Regions from separate parts of the Nitrosomonas cryotolerans ATCC 49181 genome, predicted to be linked through region 1. Evidence: predicted binding sites of a transcription regulator. Region 1 holds the regulator's gene; the other holds the start of a gene.
The links. The regulator sigma-54, encoded in region 1, starts transcription at its own class of promoters, with help from an activator protein. The targets are predictions, from matches to a motif close to TGGCACNNTTCCTGCT.

Region 1 (7,553 bases):
TTGTGTTGCATTCAAAGAGAAACGTACAGATCAGCTACCTACTGCTAAGCCACGCGTATCCTTGCCAAAAAAAGAAACTATATTTTTAATATTACTCAAGCAGAAAAAAATACTGTTGGAGAAACGTCCAGACACCGGTATTTGGGGTGGATTATGGTGCCTACCGGAAATACATCTAGAAGAAGATATCGGTGCTTATTGTACACAGCATTTCAAAACAGAGGTAAGACCCCTATTTAATTTTCCACCTTTAAATCACACATTCACTCACTTTAAGCTGCGTATTCATCCTAGATTACTACGTATCACCTCACAAATTGATACCCAGCAAGAAGGAAAAATCTGGATAGAACCAGATGAGGCATTAGACAAAGCAATTCCAACACCTGTACGGAAACTCATAAAACAATATGTTCATTCTGATAACTCAATTAACAACACTGAATCTGTCTGAGTCAGCATTATCTCCGCATCGTTTTTATACATATCCGAATAGAGAAAATGGATAACTGGATAACATGGAGAAAACATCAGCGTGCCAACCTGCTAGCACGCAGAGAAGCTATTCCGGAAGAGACACATCACAACTGGAGCATAGCGATATCCAACATGCTCAAGCAAGGCTTTCCCATTCTTCAGAAAATGAATATTGGGCTCTATTGGCCATTCCGTGGCGAATATGATCCACGCCCTGCCGCAAATTATTTTAAGCAGCGGGGCGCGATACTGGCATTGCCAGTCATAATACGTAAGCATGCGCCATTATGTTTCCAAGAATGGTGGCAGGAGGCACCGATGAAAGATGGGGCCCATGGAATTCCTGTTCCGGATAATACCAAACCCATAGTAATTGATGCCGTGATTATACCGGTGGTCGGTTTTGATCAACAGGGCTACCGTCTTGGCTATGGTAGTGGTTATTATGACCGTACACTGGCGGAAAGTAATCCACGACCGCTGATTATTGGTGTAGCGTTTGAGACACTACACCTAGATAATGTTTATCCTCAGCCACATGATATTGCTATGCATTTTATTGTTACCGAGGCTAAGATTTATCAAACATTAAATAATAAATTAATTCCAATTTCAATTAACCAATGCGCTATGGAGAACACCTTGACTGCTCCCCTCCGTAAACGAAGGGGATTCCCAATTCAACGAATCCAACCCGGACGCACCTAAATGCAAACAGGACTTATAGATTCTCCAAGGGCTGACACCGCCAGTCCAGCGGCCAAAACATTACGCGCTGCGTTGATGTCTCGATCATGGATTGATCCGCATTCCGGACAAGTCCATTCACGCACATTCAAAGGCATCTTGTTTACGGTATGCCCACATCCCGAACAGCGTTTGCTGCTTGGATACCATCGGTCAATACCTACAAGCTCTCGCCCGTACCACAGCGACTTGTATTCTAATTGCCGCACAAATTCACCCCATCCTGCATCGGAAATTGATTTTGCGAGGCAACGATTTTTCTTCATATTGCTAACAGCTAAAGACTCTACAACTATCACTTGGTTTTCGTTCACTAGCCGTGTTGAGAGTTTATGTAGAAAGTCTTTACGAGCATCAGCAATTCCTGCATGTAGTCGCGCTACTTTCAGTCTGGCTTTTTGTCTATTGGCCGACCCTTTGCGCTTTTTAGATAGCTTGCGTTGCAGCTTAGCAAGCCTGGTTTCATTCTTTCGTAGCGTGTTAGGAGACGCAATCTTCTCGCCCGTAGAAAGAATAGCGAAGTGCGTTAATCCTAAGTCAATGCCGACTTTGCCGCTAACCCTTGGCTTTCGCGCAACAGAGTCGTCGCAAAGCATAGAAACATGGTATCGACCCGCTGAGTCTTTAGAGACTGTTGCAATCGTTAGTTTTGTTGCCTTAGGAAGGGTGCGCGACCATCTGATATTCAGTGGATCTTTCATCTTCGCCAGTTTCAGAGACTTACCGTCCCACTTGAAGGCGCTGGACGTGTATTCAGCCGATTGCTTCTCATGCTTGCTTTTGAATGACGGGTATTTGGCTCGTTTGGCAAAGAAATTACCAAATGCCGTTTGCAGGTGGCGGAGAGATTGCTGCACAGGAACACTGGAAACTTTGTTCAGCCATTCAAATTCAGGCTCTTTTTTTAACTCGGTCAACAAAGAGGAGGTAGCATGATACCCGATTCTTTTTTTCTCGGTATACCAAGCATCAGAACGAACGCGCAACATGCGATTATAGACAAACCGAGCACACCCGAATGTTTGAGCCAGAATAGTTTCTTGCTCAAAAGTTGGGTAAAACCTGAATTTGTATGCGCGCTTAATTTCCATTAACACACTGTAACAGAAATAGGTGAAAAAACAGGCTTTAGTATCAGCGAAGCTGACTCCCTATCCATCCCCGGCCTTAAGACCGGGGTTTTCCGGAAGTTGAGATGATAAAGTAAAGATACTTCCACTAACTTAGTTGTGATTCACCCCAGCGTGGTGTTAATGTATGCGTTACACCCAGCTGATCCAATATGCGCGCAACAACAAAATCAACCATATCCTGTATAGTCTCTGGATGATGATAAAAACCCGGATTAGCCGGCAGGATAACAGCACCGCTACGCGCAAGTTTTAACATATTCTCAAGATGGATGATCGAAAATGGCATTTCGCGCGGAACCAATATCAGTTTACGATTCTCCTTCAGCATCACATCTGCAGCTCGTTCAATCAGCTTCTGGTTTAATCCTGCTGCAATGGCTGCTAGCGTACCCATCGTGCAGGGACAAATAACCATCGAATCCGCAGGATTAGAACCCGAAGCAACCGGTGCAAACCACTCCTCCCGTCCGAATACGCGTAATTGCCCTTGAGCTAACCCGAAATAATTATTGAAAAATACTTCTGCTTCTTGAGCACGAGATGGCATTATCAGCTTCATTTCCTGCTGTGCAACAATTTGGGCTACTTTTGAATAAAGTAGGTATACAGAATTGCCTTCAGCCAGCAACATTTCTAACAGGCGGATTCCATACGGCATACCAGAAGCTCCCGTGTAAGCAAGCGTGATGGTTTGAGAATTTTTCATTTTTTACCCGATGAGACCTTTGCAAAACCCCAATAGTTGAAAAATTAACTCTTTATAATCAATAGATTAGAAACTTTTGGCGAGAAATTTTTCAAAAGTCTCCCGATATATACGTAAGCTTAGAACCAACTCTACAAATACGATACTGTACTAAATAATTCTTCAGGCTTATTCTGCTTGAACATCCCTCATTTCTTGATCATGCCGTTCAATAAAATCTTTAGTGCCGTCAATACCTCTTAACTGCAAGACATAATTACGCACTGCGGCCTCCACTAATACAGCTAAATTACGGCCTGCAGCAACAGGGATAATAACTTTGCGAACATCCACATTCATAATGTTTTCATTCAAATTACTTAAAGGTAATCGCTCCAATAAGTTGGCATCTGTACCACCTGAGTTTTGTAAATGTACGATCAATTTCATATTTTTCCGCCGACGTACTGCCGTTTCACCAAAAATAGTACGTATATTCAACATTCCCAATCCACGTACTTCAAGAAAATCACGTAACATCGGCGGACAGCGGCCTTCTAATGTCTCCGGCGCGATACGGCGTAGCTCTACAACATCATCAGCTACTAATCCATGACCACGACTTATCAGCTCCAAAGCCAACTCGCTTTTACCAACACCGCTCTCTCCAGTTATTAATACGCCCATTCCCAGCACATCCAGAAGTACGCCATGCAAACAGCTAGATGGGGCCAAGACATGCCCCAGATAAGTACGCAACAACCAAATTACTTCCAGACTCGGATAAGGTGAACACAATAAGGGTATAAGATTAGTGCTTGCCATCGCTCGCATTGAAACCGGCACTTCCCCACCGTCAGCAACAATAATACAGGCGATTCCGCTTTGGGTTAATTGCTTTATTTTATTTTCAAGGGAAGTAGGATCTAATTGATTTAGATAATTAACTTCAGCATTACTTAATACCTGTATCCAATTAGGATGTATAAAATTGAGATGGCCTATCACCCCTTGTCTAGATTGAGCAATAGCTTCATCATTGAGTTGCTTTTCACCTCCTGCCTGTCCCTCTTCCCAGGTTAAACCCAGCTTCCCTTTTTTATCATTAAATAATTGCGCTATACTAATTTGAGGCATTCGGTGTCCAATCAACAATAAGCTTATGAATCTCTACAGCATCTTTACTACGTAAAAGATTTTCGCGAAAACTCCTATCACTGAACATCTGTGCCAACTCACTGAGGATTTGCAAATGTTTATCAGTCGCTTTTTCAGGAACAAGCAGAATGCAGGCAAGATTCACTGGTTGACCATCAGGCGCATCAAATGGGATTGCCTCTTTCATTCTAACCAATGCTGCTACAGCTTCACGCAATCCTTTAATCCTACCATGTGGAATGGCTACCCCTTGACCAAGACCAGTAGAACCCAGTTTTTCACGAGCAAACAAGCTATCAAAAACCTGACTACGCGCCACCTGTAATGTGTTCTCAAATAATAATCCAGCTTGTTCAAATACGCGTTTCTTGCTAGCAACATCTAAATCAACGATAACATTGGATAGCGGTAATAATTGTGAAATGAGATTCATAGAAAAATAAAGTTATTTCCGTTAAATGGCAATGAAGTATTCTTTTTCTTACTTATTAGCCCTACTACAAAAATTATCTTGGCCAAATAAAAGCCATAGTCATCATTCTCAATAATGTGAGTTATATTTAAATTATTTCTATATCTCAAAATCCTGGTCTTTCAATGCACCTTCATTGCGACGCTCCAGGTTCTTCTCTTTATGTTTAAGTATTTGTCGATCTAGCTTGTCTATCAGGTTATCGATTGATGCATACATATTAGTACCATCCGCTTCAACAAAGATATCCTTTCCCCGCACGTGCACGTTTGCTTCAGCTTTTTGTCCATGTTTCTCCACCGACAATGTCACTGTAACATCGATTACATGATCAAAATGGCGCGTGATTTTATTTATCTTAGAAATAACATATTCGCGCATCGCGGGCGTAATTTCTACGTGGTTACCAGTAAGATTGAGATTCATTATGTCTCCTTAATTCCTATTAAAATGACTTACGAAGATTAGTCGGGGGAATTTGCATTGACTCCCGATATTTTGCTACGGTACGACGAGCCACAACGATATCCTGTTGTCCTAGAATTTTTGAAATCCGGCTATCACTCAGTGGTTTTTGTGGATTCTCAGTTTTTACTAATTGCTTAATTAACTCACGAATGGCGGTAGCAGAGCAAACACCACCCGTATTTGTCGCAACATGACTGCCAAAAAAATACTTAAGTTCAAATATACCACGAGGAGTATGCATAAATTTTTGAGTGGTCACACGTGATACGGTTGATTCGTGCAAATTTAGATTATCGGCTATTTCTCGTAATACAAGTGGACGCATAGCCACTGCTCCATATTTAAAGAACTGTTGCTGGCGCTCAACAATCGCACTGGACACACTCAGGATGGTACTGAAACGTTGATGAATATTTTTAATAAGCCATTTAGCTTCGCTTAACTGGCTAGCCAATCCATGCGCTGAATCATGATGACGCTGGTTCAGTATATTGGCATAAAGACGATTAACACTAAGACGTGGAATAGCATTTAGATTAAGATTCGCCACCCAGATTCCATTCATTTTTTTTACAATCACATCTGGCACAATATAACGCACATCTTCAGAGTTGAATATTGCTCCTGGGCGCGGGTTAAGATGAGTAATCAATTGCTGAACTGAACGTAAACAATCATCATCGCAACTCAGTAATTTTTTAATCTGGCCAAAATTCCGTGATGCCAGAATTTCTAAATATTCATTTACCAATAATAACGCTTGATCGCGATAAGGCGTCTCAACTGGCTGCAGCTGTAACTGTAACATAAGACATTCTCTCAAATTACGTGCTCCAACTCCAGATGGGTCTAGATGCTGTAAGTACGCAAGAGCAATATGCATATCATCCATATCGATTTCAAGCTGCGGCGGCAATATCTCAACCAATTCCTGCAAATCCTGAACAAGATAACCATCATCATTCAGGCTATCAATCAACAAACCTACGATGCTCTTATCGCGTTCAGAAATCTGACTTTGACTAATTTGTACATTCAAATGCTCGCGTAAACTAATCGGCTTTGCAGCCAATTGCGGCAGCTCATATTCATCTTCGCGCGAGCCATTGTAAAAATCATGGTCTTGCTTCCAATCAGATTCATTGTTCTGACTCATCACTGTCGTAGTCATATTCTCTACTGAAATGACCTCTTTAGCTGCGTCATCCTGGAAGTCCGACGAATCTGACATGAGCAATTCTGAATTATTACCTGGTTGCACATCTCTGTAATCAGAGCAATTATCCCATTCCAGTAACGGATTCTCCTGCATTATGCGTTCTATTTCCTGACTTAACTCTAGCGTAGACAACTGCAACAATCGAATGGATTGCTGTAGTTGTGGTGTAAGTTTTATTTGCTGTGATAATTTTAGCTGGAGAGTTGGCTTCATTACTTTAGTAAAACAGCAGTTACATGTAACCTCGGATTAATTCAAACATCATCTTTATAGTCGAAAATGTTCTCCTAAATATACTTTTCTTACACGCTCATTATAAATAATTTCATCAGGCTTCCCGTTAGCCAAGACCGTTCCCTCACTGATAATATAGGCTCGGTCACAAATTCCTAATGTCTCTCTCACATTGTGATCAGTAATGAGCACACCAATATTACGTTCCTTAAGAAAACGGATTACTTTTTGTATATCAATTACAGCAATAGGGTCCACACCTGCAAAAGGCTCATCCAATAGAATAAAGCGTGGTTGTGATGCTAATGCCCGAGCAATTTCTACACGGCGGCGCTCTCCTCCAGACAAACTAATAGCAGGATTAGTGCGCAAGTGACTAATATGAAGATCGTTTAACAAATCATTTAAATGTTTTTGTATCTCATCAGAGTTAAAGTTCTGTAACTCCAGTACAGCGAGAATATTATCCTCTACAGATAAGCGTCGAAAAATTGATGCTTCCTGGGGTAAATAGCTGATGCCAAGGCGAGCACGATGATGAATCGGCATCTGGCTTAAATCATGGCCATCCAAATAAATACCTCCCCCATTAAGCGGCACTAATCCCACAACCATATAAAAGCAGGTTGTTTTACCTGCACCGTTAGGCCCTAGCAAACCAATGACTTCACCACTCGCAAGAGAAAAAGAAACATCGTGCACTACTGTACGCGACTTATATTGCTTTTTTAAATGATTAGCTTCTAATTTACTCATTTCCTAGATCTAAAGCTCGGTCATCGATTAGCATGAGGTTTTACGGCGTATCCGTATCTGCGTTATCAGGTTTATTCTTCGGTTGAATCACCACCCGAACTCGATTATCAAGACCCGTTTCAACACCTCGTTCGTTGCTCCCGATCACCTGGAAAAATTCGCTGTCCATATCATAAGAGATATAATCTCCTTGAACTTCATCCA
Region 2 (7,553 bases), 570 kb from region 1:
CTCAACCTATTGCTGATATTCTCCAGCTTGCTCGCTGGGCGCCGAGTGGTGATAACACACAACCCTGGCGATTTGAGGTCATCGACGAACGCCATTTAGTGGTACACGCATTTGATACTCGAGATCATTGTGTCTATGACCTGGATGGCCATCCAAGCCAGATTGCTCATGGTGCGTTGTTGGAAACGCTCGCTATCGCTGCCAGTGCGCACGGCTTGCAAGCGATATTTAAACGGAAACCTGAATCGGAGGATACGCATCCTGATTATTCTGTGGAACTATTCTCGGATGAGCAGCTGTTGCCGGATCCTTTGTTGCCCTATATTGAGCATCGTTTTGTACAGCGTCGCGCAATGCGTACTACACCGCTTACCGAATTACAAAAACAGGCGCTGCAAGATGCTGTTGGAAAAGATTACACTGTGCGCTGGTTTACAAGCGGCGGACAGCGTTGGCGCTTGGCCAAGTTAATGTTTGATAATGCAAAAATTAGGCTGACACTGCCAGAAGCTTATACTGTTCATCGCGATATCATTGAATGGGGGACTCGTTTCAGTGAGGATAAGGTACCGGATCAAGCGTTGGGATTGGATGCGGTGACACTGAAATTGATGCAATGGGTCATGGTAAGCTGGAAACGTGTTCATTTTTTTAATACTTTTTTAGCCGGGCATTTAATCCCGCGGCTTGAGATGGACCTGATTCCAGGTATTTTTTGTGCGGCACACTTCGCTATTTTGTCTCATAAAGCGCCCGAAACGATAGATGACTACGTGGCTGCAGGCCGGGCAACTCAGCGTTTTTGGCTTACTGCAACTAGCCTGGGGCTTGGTTTGCAGCCTGAACTAACCCCCTTGCTCTTTTCTCGCTACGTACGTGAGAAAAGGCGTTTCTCTCAATCGGCTGCAGCCTGGTCACAGGCACAAATGCTCGCTGAGCAATTGAATCAAATTTTGGCAAATGATGCGCCCCGTACTTTATTTTTGGGACGAATTGGGTTGGGTGCCTTGTTTGGCGCGCGTTCATTACGTTTGCCGTTGTCACGCTTAACGGTTCCAGACTAACGAGGAAGCGTGTGTAACGCTTTTTCCATGCGAAAAGAATGATCAGATCGAAGAAACGTTCTAATACCGGCTTGGAAGGGATTGTTTAATGTGAGTGCGCTTGGCTGTCTGATGAGTACCTTTCAAATAAGAAGCTGCTTGCAGAGAATCTGGATGATTCCGGGTAGCATAAGACATCAAAATTGATTTGAACAACCTTACCAATTGATTAGCCGGGGCTGCAAGCTGGGTCCAATGTGATTTTTCCGAATTTAATTACAAAATAATCTGAATCACTCGATATCGGTCTGTTGTTTGTGTCGAATTTTCTTACACTCTTATTTTGATTGCTATTTCTTGAGCCAAAAGAATGAACTGGTTTTTTTAGTCATCGCTCGTTTCTCGCCTATATCAAATAACTGTAATATCTGGGATTACCAGATTCTGTTAACACTATCTAAGTGCTTCGACAATAAAGAGCGAAATGGATAAATGAGAGAAAGATGGAGACTTTTGCAAAATCCCTCGCCAGAGGTTTTTTACTGTTGATTATAAAGAATTAATTTTTCAATTGCTGGGGTTTTGCAAAGGTCTCAGATGATATCCAGTTTGCCGAATCTGGAGAATATTCGACGAGATGCCTTGAGCTCGCGGAATAAGCTTTCGATGTCATTGCATTTTTTGTACATGACACGGCACGTAATGTCCGATCTGTTGGTGCTGGGTTTCGGTGATTCCTTATACTACGCTAGATAGTATTAACAGGCCTTAGATCCAATAAGAGTGGCAATTTTAGTCGCAATTATTCAGTTTTTATGTCGAATTTTTTTACACCTTATTTAGTGTTCCGTTATTCCTATAGCAAGATAATCTTGTAATAAGCTGTTTATAAAATAGATATATTTAATGGCATAATATTTGCTTTATATATCTTACATGGCTAGTTTTTTCTAGCCATTCGACACGTTGGCTCTGGTTTATTTATCGCAATTCAATTTAAAGGAGTAGATTATGAAATTATTATCTAACTCGTCGAAACATTTAATGGCTGGGGCATTTGTGGCGGCGGGATTAATCTTAAGCAGCTCAACAGCCTTAGCCTCACATATCCCGAGTGGTTTGTCGTTTGCGGAAGAATTTACCGTTAATCCTGGTGCAGTTGGTGAGGCAAATGCCTCTTTTAATGCACGTTATATCGATTTTAGCTATACAGCTGAAGTAGATCAAACTGGTTTTACATTTGCAGAAACCGGCGGTGGTTTTTTTGGTACTTTTCGTAATAGTTTAGGTGGAGCTCCAATTCTTGGAACAGGGTTAGGAGTAAATTATCAACTCTACGCATTGTTTAGCGGAAATGGAACTACCGCAATGGCACCGGGATCGGGCGTAGACGGTACGTTCACTGGTTTTTCGGTTGATTTTTTTGTGGATCTGTCCTTGGATACCGCATTTGGCCTGTCTGGTGGTTCTATAGTGACTACCGCTGGTGCTGGAGAGGATATAAAAGTCCTGTCAGGAGTGTTGGGATCACATAGCGGTGGATTTCATGTTTTCCCGGGGTTGGCCGCAGGTGATTTTAATGTGGAGTTTGATGCCACACCTGTAGGCGGATTTTTTGGTGGTACGGCTTTTGCTGGTGGCTCTACCGTGGGAGACTTTAATGGAGTCAATACCAGTGTAACGGGCGTTGCTCTGCCTCCTAATAATTTTACTGACGCAATAATTATTGGTTCGGGAAATACAAGCTTTTCACCAGTACCAGTACCAGAGCCTGGCATATTATTCTTATTGGGCATTGGATTAGTGGGTATGGGTTTTGTTTCCCCTCGGGCAAAAGAGAAGCAATTTGCCGTTTAAGCAAGTCCGATCTGGGCAGGAAATTAATCGAGAATAAGTGTTTATTCTCGATTCTTATTAAAATCTCGGAGAAGCCCTGAGATTCAGACCGGGGAAGTAAAGAAACAGTTTAGGTTTGTCGTATCGGATGCAGTTTGAATGCCAGTTGCTGTGGTATGGACGTACCCTGATCGGCATAGATAAAGGGTGTTATTCATTGTTCAAGCGATGAATTCCTGTGCAATCATCTCACCTAATTGCATTAAGTGTGTGCCATAACAATGATAATCAATTGGCTAATCTTGGAAATAACGTAAATCTTGTATGTATTTAGGTGCATTCAGATTACAGCTATTGAATTGGAAATTCTTTTCCTCTAGGAAAGGGGTAGATATAACCTGATATCTAAGTAATACAGAAAATCGCGATAATAAGCAGTGAGTTTGTGCTGCATATGGTTTGCCTGATTTCTTAGTAGAATACTGGTGAGATATGGAGCATCCTTGCTTCGCATGAGACTTGGAATGTCTGGCAGAGCAAAGCCAGGGATGAATAGTTGAAATCCGTGAAATTAAATAAAAAAATAAAAGCGTTTAATCTTGTTTAATTACATGCTGCTGTAGCTTGTGATTGGTTATAGAATTGTTGTTCAATCAACCTGGATTTCATTCGGTTAGCGATTCTTCTCTCTTCGTGTTCGGTAAGAAAGTGAGCGTAGAGGGATTTTTGCTGTGGTTCTCGGGAGCCAGCCAAGCAAGCAATTTGTGCCTCTACATAATCCAGTTTCAAGTGTAACAATACGGCTGGCGCATTAACACGTTGGCATATTCGTTTCTCGCCAATCTGATGAAATCCTAATATACGTTTATAGTATCCGGCATGGCGTGGATTAATTTCAATAACAAAATCGGTCGCTTTGTTGATGATGCGTCCACTGATATAAGCCAGATTAAATAGAAAAGCCAGTAATCTTTTAGAACTATGCAATGGATTGATAGCAAGTTTTGATAGTTCGCAGACCTTCTTACCCTTTGCGCGGAGCATATCAATTTCCCGTTTATAAAGCTTATCGGCAAGTAGGCCCTTATTTGAGTCGACAGCTAGCGTCAGTGTACCAAAGAGAGTCTGGCTGTTAGATGCTTCAAAAGTAACCTGATTGGGATCATATGAAAGGAGGGTTGTATTTTCAGTATGATAGCCGCGGGAAGTATACATGCGTCTAATCAGTGTGCTGGTATCAAGCCGTTGCTTGAGAGAATTAACCAAATGAATACTGTAATCGTTCTGTTTCAGAAGATATTCTTGTTTTTCATGGGTAACAAATTCTTCGGGTGTTGGAATATGATGGGTTGGATTGCTTCTGGCGGGAAGTTGTAGCCGTATTTTATCAGTATGTGACTTTTTATTATTGGGTGAAAGTAAGTTAGAGCGGAAGGTGGTTGTCTGAGATTGGATAAGGTGGATAGCATTGGTTTTTAATTTATGCGTTGTCTGAACTATATTTCTCATTTATCTTCCATTTAAAATAGTTAATTTTGGGAACTATAGAAAGGATCTAATCTATATAAGTACGATTTCTATATAATAATAATTATGCTGATGACTAATTATTAGCTGGTAATATCATCGTAAGTTCCTTTATCTAACTTGATAGAGGTGATACTTTATAAAACCGAAAATCTCGGAAAGCCTGTAATTCTAATTTATATGTAATTAACAAGCAAGAATTGGGCCATTAATTTTTATTAATTAATAATCAATAAGTTGTAATATTTTATTAAAATCAGGGAATGGTGAATTGTTGTTGATTAGATGTGTATTTTTGTTCTTATACAGTAACTATATGATCCGTATGAATTCTATTTGTCTCTAGAAAGAGACAGATGATGCGAGGAAACAGAGTGTTAGCTTGACAGGACTGTATTGTTTGGATAATGAGCAAATGAAGAATATGATTCTGAGAGATTCTGTTTAGTTTTTATTATTGTTGATGTTGATGTCGATTCCCGGTTTAAAATATAGGGCTAGCTGACTAGTCAACCAGCTACCAAAGCCATTGTTCTCAAAAATCGGATAGCATATGAGAACTCAATAGCCTGGAAATCTGCTCTTGATCAGGAATATAGGTTGCCAGGCAAGCATTAATATGGCCGGAATATGTGAAAGGGGTGGCGCTTTAGTTATACGAAGCGAAGCAGCCTTCACGATAAGTATGTGTGTTGGTTATTGTGGAAATGGAATGCAGAAGAATGCAGAAATAAATAGCTAAACGATGCGAATAATTCAGTGCATGACAGGCACAGTAATCAATTTTTCCATTTGAATGGATAGAAAGCAGGTCGACATCAAGCTGAGAAAAATTAAGTCAACATGTTGATAGCTGTTTTTTTGTCTCTAAAAGAAGACAATGCTATGCAAAAAATATTGGATTGAGTCAAAGAAAATAATAATACCAGTGTTTTTTGTCAAAAACATTGCTGCGTGAATGTATCATCATAGCAATAGCACTTTAAAAGACCGCTGCATAACTGTGTTTTTGAGCTTTTCTGATTACTTGCAGCATTGATAAAGCAAACACTTAAAAATCTTGCCCAGTCCGAGATAACCAGTTATGCAGCGGTCTTTTTAATATGAGCATTCCCAGATAATATTAAAGTTGCCTCGATCCAGGTGTTCCGAGGCAACTTTGTAATATGTTATATGAATTAAGCTGTCATTAGCTCTCTCAAGACATAGGGTAAAATGCCGCCGTGCATATAGTAATCGACCTCAATTGCGGTATCAATTCGGCAGAGTAGTTCAATTTTCTGTTGTGTGCCATCTTGTTTATGAATGACAAGTATAACGTGTTGTTGGGGCTGAATATTATCGAGATTGAGGATGTCAAATTGTTCATTGCCTTGAATTCCAAGTGATTGGACTCCATCATTGCTCTTAAATTGTAAAGGAAGCACTCCCATGCCGATCAGATTGCTGCGATGTATACGTTCAAAGCTATTGGCAATCACGGCCTTGACGCCAAGTAGCTGAGTTCCTTTGGCGGCCCAGTCACGACTTGATCCTGTACCATATTCTTTACCGCCGAATACCACCATGGGCACACCTTTCGCTTGATATTTCATGGCAGCATCATAAATACTCATTTGCACATTTTCAACATTACCATTTTCTTGATAAAGAGTGATGCCGCCTTCACTATCTGGAATCATTAGGTTTCTAATACGTACATTAGCAAAAGTGCCGCGCATCATGACATCATGATTGCCGCGCCGTGATCCATAGCTATTGAAATCAGCCTTAGATATCCCATCTTGAAGTAAATATTTTCCTGCAGGTGAGCTATCTTTAATTGCGCCAGCAGGGCTGATATGATCGGTCGTCACCGAGTCGCCAAATATGCCCAATGCACGTGCATTTTTGATCTCGCTAGATTGGCTGGGCGGTGTTAATTGTATGGAGAAGCTGTGAAAGAAAGGAGGCTCAGCAATATAGGTTGACTTGGGCCAGTTGTAGACTTGACCGGTTGTTGCAGATATATTGTTCCACAATGGATGATCTTGGGTGAGATTGCTGTAGAGTCGCTGAAATGTTTCTGCATTGGTAGCAAATTTCATTAATCTCTGGATTTCCTCGTTACTTGGCCAAATATCGTGCAGCCAAACGGGTTCATTATTCTTGCCAATACCCAACGGCTCAGTTGTGAGATCCTTTAATATCGTTCCTGCAATAGCAAATGCCACGACTAAAGGTGGTGAGGCGAGAAAATTAGCGCGAATATTAGCATGAACGCGGGCTTCAAAATTGCGGTTACCCGAGAGTATAGCTGCACATACTAAATCATTCTTTACGATAGCTTCTTCAATCGATTCAGCCAGTGGACCGGAATTGCCGATACAGGTAGTGCAGCCATAACCTGCCAGGTTAAAACCCAGTTGCTCGAGATAAGGTAATAATCCAGTCGCAGTGAGATATTCTGTTACGACTCGTGAGCCCGGTGCAAGGGATGTTTTGATATGGCGTTTGACGGTCAGCCCTTTTTCTATTGCTTTTTTGGCTAGTAATCCTGCTGCTATTAATACACTTGGGTTGGAAGTGTTGGTGCAAGAGGTGATCGCCGCAATCAATATGTCACCATGACCCAGATCAACGGCGTCATTGAGTGTATGGGTGGCAGAGTCTGTTATATCTGGTGTTGGATGGTTGCTGACCATTTCTGATACATTTCTGGCGCTCCCGGGTGGTAGATAACTTTCATCTTGATTGCCGTAACCAATATTTGTGCAAACTTCTGTGCTTCCATCGTGATGGTCCCGGATTGAATAGCGTTGATTTAAATCTGTTGCTTGCTTATCATAACCATTCTCAGCTTTGGGTTTGCCAAAAAGCGCGGTGAATTGGGATTTAATGTGAGTAAGATCAATACGATCTTGCGGGCGCTTAGGACCTGCTAACGAGGGTGCAACTGACGCTAAGTCAAGTTCCAGTTCCTGGCTGTAGTCGATATCGCCTTTACGTGGAATGCCATATAGTTTCTGTGCTTTGAAATAAGCTTGAAATGTAGTGACCTCTTCGCTGCTGCGTCCTGTACCTTTGAAGTATTCAATGGTGACATCATCAACAGGAAAAAACCCCATGGTGGCGCCATATTCAGGTGCCATATTCGCAATGGTAGCC

Region 2: the regulator sigma-54 is predicted to act here: its motif matches at 4,599-4,614, upstream of BUQ89_RS06045 (N-acyl amino acid synthase FeeM domain-containing protein).

Annotation. Positions count from the first base shown of each region.
Region 1 covers NZ_FSRO01000001.1:1,912,441-1,919,993, reverse strand. The annotation lists gene mutY (A/G-specific adenine glycosylase) at 1-454, shown strand, start outside; gene BUQ89_RS08565 (5-formyltetrahydrofolate cyclo-ligase) at 502-1,185, shown strand; gene tnpB (IS200/IS605 family element RNA-guided endonuclease TnpB) at 1,182-2,315, opposite strand; gene BUQ89_RS08555 (flavin prenyltransferase UbiX) at 2,443-3,063, opposite strand; gene hprK (HPr(Ser) kinase/phosphatase) at 3,232-4,179, opposite strand; gene BUQ89_RS08545 (PTS sugar transporter subunit IIA) at 4,166-4,633, opposite strand; gene hpf (ribosome hibernation-promoting factor, HPF/YfiA family) at 4,772-5,098, opposite strand; gene BUQ89_RS08535 (RNA polymerase factor sigma-54) at 5,118-6,572, opposite strand; gene lptB (LPS export ABC transporter ATP-binding protein) at 6,627-7,349, opposite strand; gene lptA (lipopolysaccharide transport periplasmic protein LptA) at 7,390-7,553, opposite strand, start outside.
Region 2 covers NZ_FSRO01000001.1:1,344,667-1,352,219, forward strand. The annotation lists gene BUQ89_RS06035 (nitroreductase family protein) at 1-1,064, shown strand, start outside; gene pepA (flocculation-associated PEP-CTERM protein PepA) at 2,055-2,900, shown strand; gene BUQ89_RS06045 (N-acyl amino acid synthase FeeM domain-containing protein) at 3,483-4,388, opposite strand; gene BUQ89_RS06050 (aconitate hydratase) at 5,585-7,553, opposite strand, start outside.